DNA from 4 places in the Paenibacillus germinis genome. Region 3 is predicted to be linked to each of the others. Evidence: riboswitches for the same ligand, from Rfam matches in the RefSeq annotation. Region 3 holds a riboswitch; each other region holds the start of a gene.

Region 1 (3,259 bases), on a different contig from region 3:
AGACGCATTATTATGCTAGCAGCTCTTTTCGGCTGGGCGTTCGTCTTCTTAGGCTTCGGCATGGTTAAACTACCAATCCTGTTTATGCTGCTCAATATGCTGAACGGCTTGTGCCGATCCTTTTATGAGCCCGTTTCGCAGGCGTTGATGGCAGACCTTACAGAACCTGCGAAGCGACTTAAAGTATTTTCGATGCGGTATATGGCTATTAATCTTGGTGTTGCAGTCGGACCACTTTTGGGGGCCTTTTTCGCTACGATGAACGGTGCGCTGCCTTTTCTCATCACAGGAATCATTTATTTTATTTATGCGGTCACCCTTTACGCACTGCTCATCGCTTTTGGCATCAAGAAAATCGAGGGTGAGAAGAAATCTTCGGTTACCTTTGGTTCTGCTGTGCGAGTGATTCGCAGTGATATGACTTTTCGCTTGTATATCCTTGGTGGCATTATTGGTGCTATCGGATACTCCCAGGTGATGGTAACACTTTCGCAATATTTGGAGCAGAGTTTTGTCGATGGTGTGAAAATGTTTGCGATCTTGATGAGTGTGAATGCGATCGTCGTTATTGCCATGCAGATTCCACTTACACGTTTGGCAGAAAAGTACACGCCGCTTGTTGCAATTGTAATTGGCAACCTAATGTTTGCTCTAGGGGATGTTGGCTTTGCGTTTTCGCACTCGCTGGCATGGCTTATTATTTCGATGAGTATTTTCACGCTTGGCGAGATTCTAAATTACCCCGCTGCTAATATGTTGATTGACAAATTAGCTCCGGAGCATATGCGTGGCACGTATTTTGGCGCTCAAACATTAACGAACATAGGCCACTTTATTGGACCTTGGGTAGGTGGGTTCTTGCTCGTTTCTTATGGTGGAAATACGTTGTACGTTCTTATGGCTGTTCTTACGATTACGGGATCCATTTTCTACTGGAGAGGCTCAATTCGTCAAATGATGTTGAAAAATACGTCGAAAAAAGAAAATTTATGAAAAATATTGCAAAATTAGTTCTTAGGAACTATTCGATTTCAAAACGAGTTCCCGTATCCTTGAGAGAGTAGATATTTATTCTCTTAGCGACTTAGATATTTAGTAAGACATCTCGACAAAGGCAAAGCTGGCGAAAGCCAGTGACGCAAAGCTAAAGGGGCTTCCTTGTCCTGCAAACCGGACTCGCAGCCAGCCAGCCGCCGAACGATTGGGTATCAACATCAGAACCCCTCCGATCGGTTCACTATGGTGGGGTTTTTCTCTGTCATAACAAATTAATGTGAAAATAAAAGGAGGATCCAGCAGCATGCAATCAGAAGGAATACTACAAGAAGAACAAAAAGTGACTTCGCTATGTGGTAATCATGTTGCCCGTTTGGTGCCTTCCTCGGATGGACCAAAGCTCATGATTAATCGGGAAGTATACGCGTTAAATGAAGCTTGTTGGGATGTTGAAATGTTTCATGGGAGAAACAATAGCATCTTGATTTTCTACTGGAAGGGCGAGGTTAAGCTTTCTGTAAAAATGCCGCCGATGCCGCAAATTGAAGCATTTTTGACAAGACTTTATCAATGCTTATCATCCAAATTAAGAACGGTACAGCCTATATAGGCGTACCGTTTTTTTATTTCCAGCTGAAAGGGATTTATAAAGACAAAATGATTGTCACAAATTGACACGAGCTGATATAATGAATGTCGAAGGTTTTAGTAGTGCTTTGGAACTATTATTAGGGGGATACATAGCATGAGATTAATCACACGTTCGGATTTTGATGGCTTAGTATGCGCGATGCTTTTCAAAAAGTTAAACATGGTGGATGAAATGAAATTCGTCCATCCCAAAGATATGCAGGACGGTTTGATCGAGGTTTCGGAAAACGATATTTTGGCCAATGTCCCTTATGTAGCGGGTTGTGGCTTGTGGTTCGATCATCATTCCAGTGAACTTGAGCGGATGGGCGAAAAGGTTGAGTTCAAAGGGGAAACCCGAATCGCGCCAAGTGCGGCACGTGTTGTTTATGATTACTATGGAGGGCGTGAGACCTTCGGAGATATCGATGATATTATGCGCGGGGTGGATAAAGCGGATTCGGCACAGTTCAGCAAAGAAGATATTTTGAATCCAAGTGGATGGGATCTATTATCTTTTATCATGGATGCTCGAACGGGTTTAGGGCGCTATCGCGACTATCGGATTAGTAATTATCAATTGATGGAAGATCTTGTGGAGCACTGTGCAACGATGTCCGTTCATGAGATTATGGAATTGCCGGATGTGAAAGAGCGTGTGGCGCGATATTTTGAATTAGATGCTTTATATCGTGATATGCTTCAAACCTATACGCGGACGGAAGGCAATGTTATTATTACCGATCTTCGTGATGTGGAAACCATCTATCCAGGGAACCGTTTCATGGTGTATGCCCTTTATCCAGAGCAAAATATATCGATTTGGATCGTCGATGGCCGAAATAAACAAAACTGCGTCTTTGCTTGTGGTCACAGCATTGTGAATCGCTCGTCGAAAACGAATATTGGTAACTTGATGCTCCAAAATGGTGGAGGCGGTCATCATGCAGCTGGTACTTGCCAAGTTGACTATGTGCAAGCTGAGGAAGTTTTGAAGAAAATTGTTGAAACGATGAGAACAGACGGATAAAATAAGTGAAACGGACTGCAGGATGGGAGTTCCCGGAATGCGGTTTTTCACTAAATGGGGACAGGGGGGAATGGAGTGGAGTTAGAACAAATTCATCATGTAGCGATCATTAGCTCCAATTATGAGCGATCGAAACACTTCTATGTCGATTTACTTGGATTAACGGTCATTCACGAAACGTATCGTGCAGAACGTGACTCCTATAAGTTGGATTTGCGCATCGGGAAAACCGAGCAGCAGATCGAGTTGTTTTCATTTCCGAACCCTCCGCTGCGAGTTAACCAGCCTGAGGCAAGGGGTCTTAGGCATTTGGCTTTTGTCGTGCCGAATATGGAACAAAGCGTTAAAGAACTTGAGAGCAAGGGGATTGCGGTAGAACCGGTGCGGATTGATCCTATTACCGGTGACCAATATACTTTTTTTGCAGATCCGGATGGGCTGCCCTTGGAGTTGGTGGAACATGCGAAATGATCGCCAAGAAAGAACAGAACAGGAGCCGAAGCTGCGGTTTGCCAAAGGCTGCCTATGGAGTTTTCTTGTGTCCATTCCCCTATGGGCGTTATTGATTTGGTTTTTGTTTATAAAATAAAATCCCTCACTAGC
Region 2 (3,259 bases), on a different contig from region 3:
TTTGTATGACATCACTCGATACAGTAAGAGCGCTTGTTAATATGCTTGAAGCAATCAACTTCTCCTCACGTGCAATGCCAATTCATGTCTAAGACTATGCTTACGAAGTCAGTTTTGCTAAAGCAAAACTCTAAGGAGAGTGACGAACTTGAGTACGCTAACTCGCACAGATGTTACAGGACGCATTATGGTCGCTTTGGATTATGCGAACGCAGAAGGTGCTGAAGGGCTGCTCAAGCAGCTCGAAGGCATCCCTTGCTACGTGAAGGTGGGCATGCAGTTGTTCTATGCTGCGGGTCCCGGCTTCGTCGCGAGTCTGAAGGACCGCGGCTACAAGGTGTTCCTCGATGTGAAGATGCATGACATTCCGAACACGGTCAAAGGCGGCGCGGAAAGCGTGACGCGCCTTGGGGTTGACGTGTTCAATGTCCATGCTGCCGGAGGCAAGCAAATGATGGAAGCCGCCTTGGAGGGTGTCGACAAGGGGCAAGTCGTTGGAGCTGCACGTCCGATCGTTATCGGCGTGACGCAATTAACAAGCACCAGTGTACAGGTGCTGAATGACGAGATCGGCCTGACCGGTACGGTTGAGCAGGCCGTCATTCGTTATGCCCGCTTAGCGCATTCTGCGGGGCTTCAGGGTGTTGTCGCGTCACCGCTTGAGGTGACTGCGATTAAGGCGGCGTGCGGTGACGGGTTCGTCACCGTGACGCCAGGCATTCGCCCTGCTGGAGCCGACGTAGGCGACCAGTCGCGAATCATGACGCCGGCTGAAGCGTTCGCGCAGGGGACGGATTACGTCGTGATCGGTCGACCGATCACAGGCGCAGCGGATCCAAGAGCAGCAATTGAAGCGATTATCGATTCAATCGTATAACATGCTTTGTCTAACAACGGAAGGAACGGTGGTAGGAACATGAGTCAACTCGAAACAATTGCGCAGCATATTGCGGCGTCATTATTAGATATAGAAGCGGTAGCACTTCGACCGCAGCAGCCTTTTACATGGACTTCAGGCCTCAAATCACCAATCTATTGTGACAATCGTCTGACGATGTCACACCCGGCAATTCGCGAAGCGATCGCTGACGGCTTCGCAGCTTTGATTCAAGAGAAATTCCCGGATGCAGAGGTTGTTGCTGGTACGGCAACAGCGGGTATTCCTCATGCCGCTTGGGTTGCTCAAAAGCTAGGTCTCCCGATGATCTACATTCGTGATAAAGCCAAAGGACATGGCAAAGAGAACTTGATTGAAGGCACTGTGAAACCAGGACAAAAGGTGATCGTGATTGAAGATCTTATCTCTACGGGTGGCAGTTCTTTGAAAGCAGCTATTGCTGTCAAAGAAGCTGGTGCTGTAGCGTTGGGCGTGCTGGCGATTTTCTCCTATCAGCTAGATAAAGCTACAGAAGCGTTCCAAGCTGCTGATATGCCACTATACACACTTTCCAACTACTCTACACTGCTTGAAGTAGCTCTAGAGAAGGGGAAAATCAAACAAGAAGACATGGAATTGCTTCGTTCTTGGAGATCGAATCCTGCTGCGTTTGGTGTTTAGGACTGTATCTGCTTAAATTGAAATGCGAAGATTGACGAATTGTGTAAGAATATCCTATACTGTATAAGTGCTAGGTACTGCCTAACATCTGCGAAATGGCAAATGACGCGAAAGCGACAGACGCAAAGCTATAGGGGCTACTCGGTTATACCGTATGCTTGCCAGCTACCGAACGATGAGAGGAGGAGTGCTCGTGAATATCAATAGTGTTCTAACTGCGATTAGTGGTGGAGACGCTTTGAAGCAAGCCGTTGGCATTCAGCTTTTAAGCAAAGTAAGTGATATGCAAGCAGCTTCATCTAGTACATTAGTACAGGATTTTGCTAAATCCCAACAGCTGGTTACCGCTTCAGCGACACCGCATTTGGGTGGCAATCTCGACATTTGCATATAAGTTCATAACGGAAGAAGCTCTACCTTTACGAAAAGGAGAGCTTCTTTTTACTTATAAGAATTTATATGTTTTGGGTTAGGGGGTAAAGCAAAGCTTATTCCCTCCTGATGTTTGTTTTCTGATCTGTGGAAGAAATTACAGCGTAGAGCGGACGGGCTTAGATAGAGTAACAACTGCTAGATGCAAATTAAAGTTGCCCAAATTGATGCATGTCTATGTAGTGGTGGTTGTTGATACTTGAGTGGCCCGAGTACTCCGAATGGTGCGATTCCGACTAGAGATTATCCTTGCCCACCGAACTGTTGTACTTTGTGCAACAATCCGGCGGTTTTTTTGGACAAATTGGCTTTTTGTTGTACCGCGTACAACAATTTGGCGGGAATCGCTCAGAAATAGGCGTTATAAGCTCGAATTGTTGTACGAAATACAACAATAGCAGGCTACTCCGGCGTGAGATGGGTGTATTGTTGCACAAAATACAACTTGGACTATCGTGTACTCGGGGATTTTCAATTGGCGGTTACCCAACATGTGGCGGATGCCCAACTGCTAGATGGAAATTAAAGTTGCCCAAATTGATGCATGTCTAAGTAGTGGTGGTTGTTGATACTTGATTGGCCCAAGTACTCCGAATGGTGCGATTCCGACTAGAGATTATCCCTTGCCCGCCGAACTGTTGTACTTGTACAACAATCCGGCGGTTTCTTTGGACAAATTGGCTTTTTATTGTACCGCGTAGTACAAACTGCAACTTCAAGTTGCGAAATAGCGATTGGGAGTTTAAATTGTTTTAGATAATACTACAATGGTAACCACTATAGCCCATCTGCCCTCACGAAAGCTGAATGACTTAAAAATTGAATTTTGGAGTTTTGAATAATAGTTATATCATTTTCTGAGGCTATTCTTTGGTCAGTTGTTGAATGAATGTTTGCAAGGGCTGGGACATCCACTTTTTGGGGTGCAGCAGCAGTTGAAGGTCCAATTTTAAGTCCGAATGTGAAAAAGGAAGATGGGCTAGTTTCCCTTGTTCCAGTTCATTCTGTACGGCAATTTTGGGCAGCAGGGCGATACCAAGTCCATTCATGACGCAGTGTTTGATTGTTTCTAAATTACCGAGCTCAAATCCAATTTGAAGCGGGACTGCGTGATCTTTTAGTAATTTTTCAAACATACCTCGATAGATGCAGCCCTCTTCTGTAACGATAAATTCGGCTTGCTGAAAATCAGTTAGCTGTATTTGTGCTCGTTTCGTTAGCGGGTGCTCAAGCGGTGCCACCAAAACTAAGGGTTCTTCCCTGACTTTC
Region 3 (3,259 bases):
GGTAAATGCTGGAACAGTTACGTATGGTGTTTACAATATCCAAACCGTGCCCAGTAATGCTGTAAATATTGGAGTTGTAGCTCTCAATCATTTGCAGCAGGAACTGAATATGATCAGTTTAATTAATGTTTGGGATAATATCTCTGCTGTGCCTGTAACAGTAGCCAATTCTGTTTATCTCCCAGCTCCTGGTGCAATATCCTTTACAAGCACGGAAACGGATACTGGCAAAGTGGGAGGCGCTCTTTCATGGAAAGCTGCTATTGATCAGTCGCAACTGACTGGATATAAAGTGTTTTTCTTGAACGCTAATAATGAAAAAGTGGGAAATTTAGCTATAGTTAAAAAAACAACAGGAAGTTCTTATCGAATTACGATTCCTAATGGAACTGTACTACCTTCTGGTGCTGTCAAAATCGCAATAGCAGCTGTGAATACATCCGGAGAAAGCAAAAATCTATCGGTATTGGAGAGTATTGAGACTATAGGGACTCCAGATCAGGGAACAGATCCAATTCATGTTCCAGATCCAAATCCAAATCCAAATCCAAATCCAGGTTCAGGATCAGATTCAGGTTCAGGTTCAGGTTCAGGTTCAGGAACGGTACCAGATTCAACTGTACCAAAAGTGGAGATAAGTACTAACGATAAGGGACAAATTGTAGTCAAGCTTACATTTACAAATAAACAATTGGCTGAAATCATTGCTAAGCAATTACTGAGTCAAGTGGATTCTTTGATTAAAACGGTTGTTATAGAGATTCAAGGACAAGGGGACTTTGCTCAAACGGAGTTAAGTGCATCTGCAATCACACAAGCAGCCTCCTTGAATGCCGAAACTATGATTCACGTTCAATCTTCAATAGGGGAAGTAAAGTTTAGTGCGGATTCGATCAAACAAGCAGTTGAACAACAAGGTCTAGCTATAGATACTACAAAAATCACAGTATCTTTAAGCAAAATTGATGCCGAGTTAGAAAAGTCTTTTGGTATCCTGCTTCAAAAATCCTCTGTAGAGCAAGTATTAAAACCAATTGATTTTACAATACAAGCGGTGTCTGGGGATAAACAAACCGAGATAACCACAGTAAACTCTTACATTCAGCATTCCCTATTGGTTCCTGGGCTGACGAACATTACTGCTATCAAGAATTTGGCTGGTGTGGTATTTGATCCCATTACAAATACTTACTATCCAGTTCCAACGTTTTTCACGGTTAGTGAAGATGGAACACTGCAAGCAAATATGATACGTAAGGGTAATTCCATTTATTCCTTAGTGAAGAATGTAAAAACTTTTGAAGATGTACCTTCGTCTCATTTTGCCAAGGAAGCAATTGAAACCCTGGCATCTAAATTCATTGTTTCTGGTTATGATAACGGTTCTTTTGGATATGATAGTCCAGTTACACGTGCTGAATTTGCTGCCTTACTCATAAGAGGGCTTGGCATTCAGCCAAAGAGTGGATTGCCTGCAAAATTTAATGATGTACAAACAAACGCATGGTATGCTGCGCCCGTATATGCTGCTGTTGAGGCTGGTTTAGTAAGTGGATATGAGGATGGTACCTTTAAACCAAACCAACCGATTACCCGTCAGGAAATGATGAAAATGGTTCACAGTATGCTGCAAGCAGGCGGATACACAAAACAATTAACGGAAACGGAAAAGAACGCGGCTATTAACAAATTTGGAGATCAATTGAGCATTCAGCCATGGGCAAGAGAGGCAGTTGCAGTTGGTATACAGGAAGGCATTGTTAATGGTCTTACCGATTCAACCTTCTCCCCTGCAACACCTGCGGATCGAGGACAAAGTGCTAAGATACTGTATCAATCTTTGAAAGTTTTAAAATTTATTAATTAAATGTAGCAGGCGAATTTGGCGACCGTACCCTAGTTGGGACGGTCGTTTCTTATTTGGAGGATGGATATCAGTACGATGGTAGGGTATGAATGTAGAAGGGCGTAACGCCAAGAACATTGTTCTACCTAAACTTTTTTGTATGAAATCACACACTTTGTGTACGGATTCCCTCTCTTTTGTAGAAATATGTTGAATTTCATTATTTTATGGAATACCATGGAAATAGATAGTTCTTTACAACTAGAAATAATCACTGAAACACACCTAATATCAAGCAATAATGAACAAAGGCAAATCCATCGAAAGGTGGAGACGCAAAGCCACGGGTCTAAGCCATGAGTCACATGTCATGGGATGATAGCCGGGATACTCTTTAGGGGCTTGTTTTTTTATTGCCAAAAAAGAAAGGAGGGTCCCAAAATGGCAACATATCTTATGCTGATTAAAGTATTCGACGATGCCGAAAAGGTCATATACAAATTTGGTCCAACAGAAGAAAGTTTGGGTGAAATTGAATTTAATCTAGTTCAAGAAGAATTTCGGCAGCTAGAGAGAGTCCCGGGTACAACCAAAGACCATATGTTCATGAAGGCTGCTTCAGCTATTGCAAGATGTTATGCAGAGGGAGACGGTTTTCCGGATAAAACTTTTTTTGCTTCATAGCAATAATTGAATTTGATAGAAAAAACAATGTATAGGCGATCTATTCTCTGGATTATCGGGGAATGGACGCCTATTTCTTTTAATCGTGCAGTCGAGACCAGTAATGTAATAATGTCTTTAGTCCGACAATCGTCTGTAAAATATGTCGAAATATAAGATAAAATATCTTTAAATAATTAAATTCAGCATCTATAATAAGAATAATAGGTATAAAGTCCTGAAATGAAATTAAAAGACTAAAAACACCATAAGGAGCTAAACTACGTGAAATTAACCCCGAAAAACAAAGCTGTTGTTGCTACCATGTTACTGTCAGCCGCTATGAGCCAGACTACTGTTTTCGCTGAGCAGCCTAACAAAGATTTGAAGTACATAGATGAAGTGAAAAATGATGGTGTGCTAAGCGCATTACAACGTGGACTCATGGATGGTTATGAGAATCAATCATTTCAATCGGATAAGAATCTTAGCCGTGCTGAATTTGCTGCGCTAATTACGAGAATTTTCCATATTGAAGTGAAGGCAAAAGGAACAAGTTCATTTAAGGATGTTGTGGCTTCTTCCTGGGCGTCTCCGTACATTGAAGCCCTCTATGAGAAAGGTTGGATGACAGGTACAGGTAATTCGTTTCAACCGAATGAGTCGATAACCAAAGAACAAGTGGCTGTTGTATTAACCAGAGCGTTGGGCCTAAAATCAGAACATACAGGCGTAACGACGCCAAGCGAT
Region 4 (3,259 bases), on a different contig from region 3:
CGAGGCTTCTCCATTTTGGTACACATTTACCGCACTAACGACGCTTGGTCTTGCTTATGGGATAATCTTCACCATTACTACAATCGGTTCACAGCAGCTTGTTGAAGCGCACCAGAAGGGGATTTCCACTTCGCTGCAGCTCTTTGCACGGAACATTGGAACAGCCGTCAGCGTAACTATTATGGGGGCAATCCTAACGAAATCCAGCGTCTTTTATACGGGTATTCACGGCATGTTCGTATTTGGACTTTTGGCAAGCTTACTTTCATTGGCCATGCCGTTTGCTATTCGTTCGGCGTCCAATCTGAAAAGCCAGAAGACGGAGTAACCTCCGCATTCTGGCTTTTCTCATAAAGCATTTGAACTAGCATTTGCATCATGGATAACATAATTCTTTTCAAATAGCTGGGCTGTAAGTGGAACTGAGAATAAGTATCCTTGTATATGTTCACAACCAAATCTTTCTAGAAGAATTAGCTGTTCATGAGTTTCTACACCTACGGCAACAACATTCAAATTTAAATTATGTGACATGGCCATAATAGCTTTAATGATAGAAGATGTAGATATGCTGGTGGAAATGTCTTGAACGATTGATTTATCAATTTTCAAAGTATCGACTGGCGATTTATGTAAATAACTTAAAGAAGAATAACCTGTTCCGAAATCATCTACAGAGATTTTTACTCCCTCTTTCTTTAAAGCAGTAAGCTTTTCCATACAGCTGAGGCTGTTATACATCGATACACTTTCGGTGATTTCGAGTTCTAAGTACTGTGCTTCCAGCTCATTTTGATGGAGAATCTCGAGAATCATGGTCACCAAATCTTCTTGATGAAGCTGGACAGCCGATATATTGACTGCAATTGGAACAGGCTCCATACCCGCATCTTGCCATTTTTTCATTTGTAAGCAGGCTGTTTGTAGTACCCATTTTCCAATTGAAATAATTAGTCTGGATTCTTCTGCAATAGGAATAAATTCCTTCGGCGAGACGCTTCCTAACTCGTGGCTATCCCATTTTAGTAAAGCTTCTACGCCGATTATTTTGCCGGTAGCAATATGACATTTGGGTTGGTACATCAGGTAGAGCTCATTATGTTCTAGGGCTGTCCGGAGGGATTGTTCACATGCGCTTCTCCTCGAATGAATGACACTCATTTCCTGTTCATAAAATTGATAATGGTTTCCACCACGTTCTTTGGCCAGATACATCGCATGATCGGCATTTTTCAGTAAAACCTCCGGATCTTCTCCATCGATAGGATACAAAGAGATGCCAATACTGGTGGAAACAAAAACATTTCGCCCGTCGATTTGGAAAGGATCTTCCAATTGTTGGATGATCTTTTCCGCTTGCTCAGCAGCTGACTGCCGATTTCCGAATGGGTACAAAATCACAAATTCATCGCCACTTAGTCTGGAGACAATGCTTTGTGCAAACAAGCTTTCAGAGAGCAATGCAGAGAACTTTTGCAATACGAGATCTCCTAAGGGATGACCTAAAGTATCATTGATGAGCTTAAACCGATTTACATCAAGGAAGAGTAGAGCTAAGCTCTGATTATGTTGTTTGGCTTTGTTTAACGCATCATGGAAAAGCTGATTGAACTGGTTGCGATTCGGCAAACCTGTCAGAAGATCAAAGTAGGCTAGCTGTTGTATCATATCATCGGACTTCTTTTTTTTAGTCAAATCGCGAAGATAAGCTGTATAGACAAGCTTTCCTTTATACGTAGTGCTCGTAATCGTTAGTTCCGCTGGAAATACACTGCCATCCGATCGAAATGCTTTCAATTGGATTCGCTTCCCGATAATCGTTTCGTCTTTGGCCGTAAACAGCAGATTTAAGAAGGTTGTCTCCTGGCCATCTTTTTCAAAAAGAAAATCGATTAATGTAAGCCCTAAAGCTTCTTTGCGTTCGTATCCAAAAAGGACTTCTGCCGCAGGATTAAACGCAATGATCCTCCCACTTGAATTAAACATCATGATACAATCAATAGCAGACTCTAAGAGGGAAGCTTTGAGTGCTGTTTTGTTAGTAAAGGATATGTAAAGAGCAATTATTGAAATAATGAACGTTAGCAATATGAGGTAAATAGGAAAACTATCCGTTAGGGTATGATGCATGAATCCACCTCATTTCGTATAAATAAAAAAGTCCATCCCGAATGAAAGGATGAACTCCTTGACTCGGTAACCTGTCGTCCATAGCATCCCAATTAGGGATGCCTTAGGTCATGGCTTTGCGTCCCATTGTTTCCAATGGTTTGCTTTTAACGATTCCATATATGTAGTTCAAAAGGCACTAGTTAATGATGTGAAAGGCTTATATACCAGTTAATACGCCTCATTATAAATAGTTAAAAATGACGTGTCTATAGCGGTATTTGCATATAATTAGCGAATTATGTCGAAATCAACTAAAAATAATTAATAATGCTAATTTCTTGATTTTTCTATAGTTCTAGAGATGGATAGGTGAGGTTCAATGAGTAAATTAGGCCAAGTTCGAGGCATTATTTTTGATATGGATAATACACTGCTGAGGTCTAGCATTAATTTCCAAATGATGAAAAAGCAAGTGGCGGACTACCTTACCGAGAATGATCTATTGCCGGTTGGTTTTCCGATTCAAGAGCATACCACATCAACCATGATTGAGTATGTAAAAGCGAATGGGATGCCTGAAGAGTCCTATATAGAAGTGATGAATATGGTTGTTCAACATGAACTAATAGGCATGGAGGGTGCAGGACTGGAATCCCAGGTTTCCGAGCTTCTAAATGTTTTAAAGACGGGCTATGTCCTGGTTATTGTGACTAATAATTCATACAAAGCCGCAGTACGTGCGCTGGAAACGACAGGAATTCATCCATACTTTGATTTGATTATCGGAAGAGAGCAGATGAATGCCATGAAACCATCTCCATCCGGATATTTAACCGCTAAGCAGCATTTTCCACAAATTCTTGAGAGCGAATGGATATCGATCGGTGACTCGTGGATAGACGGCAAAGCATCCATAGATGCAGGAGTTCCCTTTATCAGCTATGGGCCCAGCGGACATCTGATGGAGGAGAAGGGAATCACCCCTGTAGCGCATGTTGACAGCTTGCTTAAGTTGTTAGATTATGTGTAGATAACGAAAAACGAAAGTAGTGAAAAAAGATGTTAATAAATGTGAAATCCCGACTAAAAGAAAATGACATACAAGAACTGCTGAGTTACAGCGTTTTTCCCGATCCAGAGGCGTTGC

The links. Region 3 has a riboswitch for cyclic di-GMP ahead of GC102_RS38320 (hypothetical protein). Riboswitches for the same ligand answer to the same signal wherever they lie in the genome.
Region 1: linked by a shared signal. The riboswitch ahead of GC102_RS13985 (hypothetical protein) and the one ahead of GC102_RS38320 (hypothetical protein) in region 3 are both predicted to bind cyclic di-GMP.
Region 2: linked by a shared signal. The riboswitch ahead of GC102_RS39955 (putative motility protein) and the one ahead of GC102_RS38320 (hypothetical protein) in region 3 are both predicted to bind cyclic di-GMP.
Region 4: linked by a shared signal. The riboswitch ahead of GC102_RS28495 (putative bifunctional diguanylate cyclase/phosphodiesterase) and the one ahead of GC102_RS38320 (hypothetical protein) in region 3 are both predicted to bind cyclic di-GMP.

The regions. Positions count from the first base shown of each region.
Region 1 covers NZ_WHOC01000070.1:133,226-136,484, reverse strand. The annotation lists gene GC102_RS13990 (MDR family MFS transporter) at 1-993, shown strand, start outside; cyclic di-GMP riboswitch class I at 1,104-1,198, shown strand; gene GC102_RS13985 (hypothetical protein) at 1,301-1,606, shown strand; gene GC102_RS13980 (exopolyphosphatase) at 1,742-2,656, shown strand; gene gloA2 (SMU1112c/YaeR family gloxylase I-like metalloprotein) at 2,732-3,127, shown strand.
Region 2 covers NZ_WHOC01000019.1:519,419-522,677, reverse strand. The annotation lists gene carB (carbamoyl-phosphate synthase large subunit) at 1-92, shown strand, start outside; gene pyrF (orotidine-5'-phosphate decarboxylase) at 188-877, shown strand; gene pyrE (orotate phosphoribosyltransferase) at 917-1,558, shown strand; cyclic di-GMP riboswitch class I at 1,646-1,731, shown strand; gene GC102_RS39955 (putative motility protein) at 1,752-1,952, shown strand; gene GC102_RS04825 (LysR family transcriptional regulator) at 2,854-3,259, opposite strand, start outside.
Region 3 covers NZ_WHOC01000198.1:100,877-104,135, reverse strand. The annotation lists gene GC102_RS38325 (S-layer homology domain-containing protein) at 1-1,867, shown strand, start outside; cyclic di-GMP riboswitch class I at 2,147-2,241, shown strand; gene GC102_RS38320 (hypothetical protein) at 2,288-2,530, shown strand; gene GC102_RS38315 (S-layer homology domain-containing protein) at 2,795-3,259, shown strand, end outside.
Region 4 covers NZ_WHOC01000149.1:221,581-224,839, reverse strand. The annotation lists gene GC102_RS28500 (MFS transporter) at 1-328, shown strand, start outside; gene GC102_RS28495 (putative bifunctional diguanylate cyclase/phosphodiesterase) at 349-2,130, opposite strand; cyclic di-GMP riboswitch class I at 2,193-2,285, opposite strand; gene GC102_RS28490 (HAD family hydrolase) at 2,492-3,142, shown strand; gene GC102_RS28485 (GNAT family N-acetyltransferase) at 3,184-3,259, shown strand, end outside.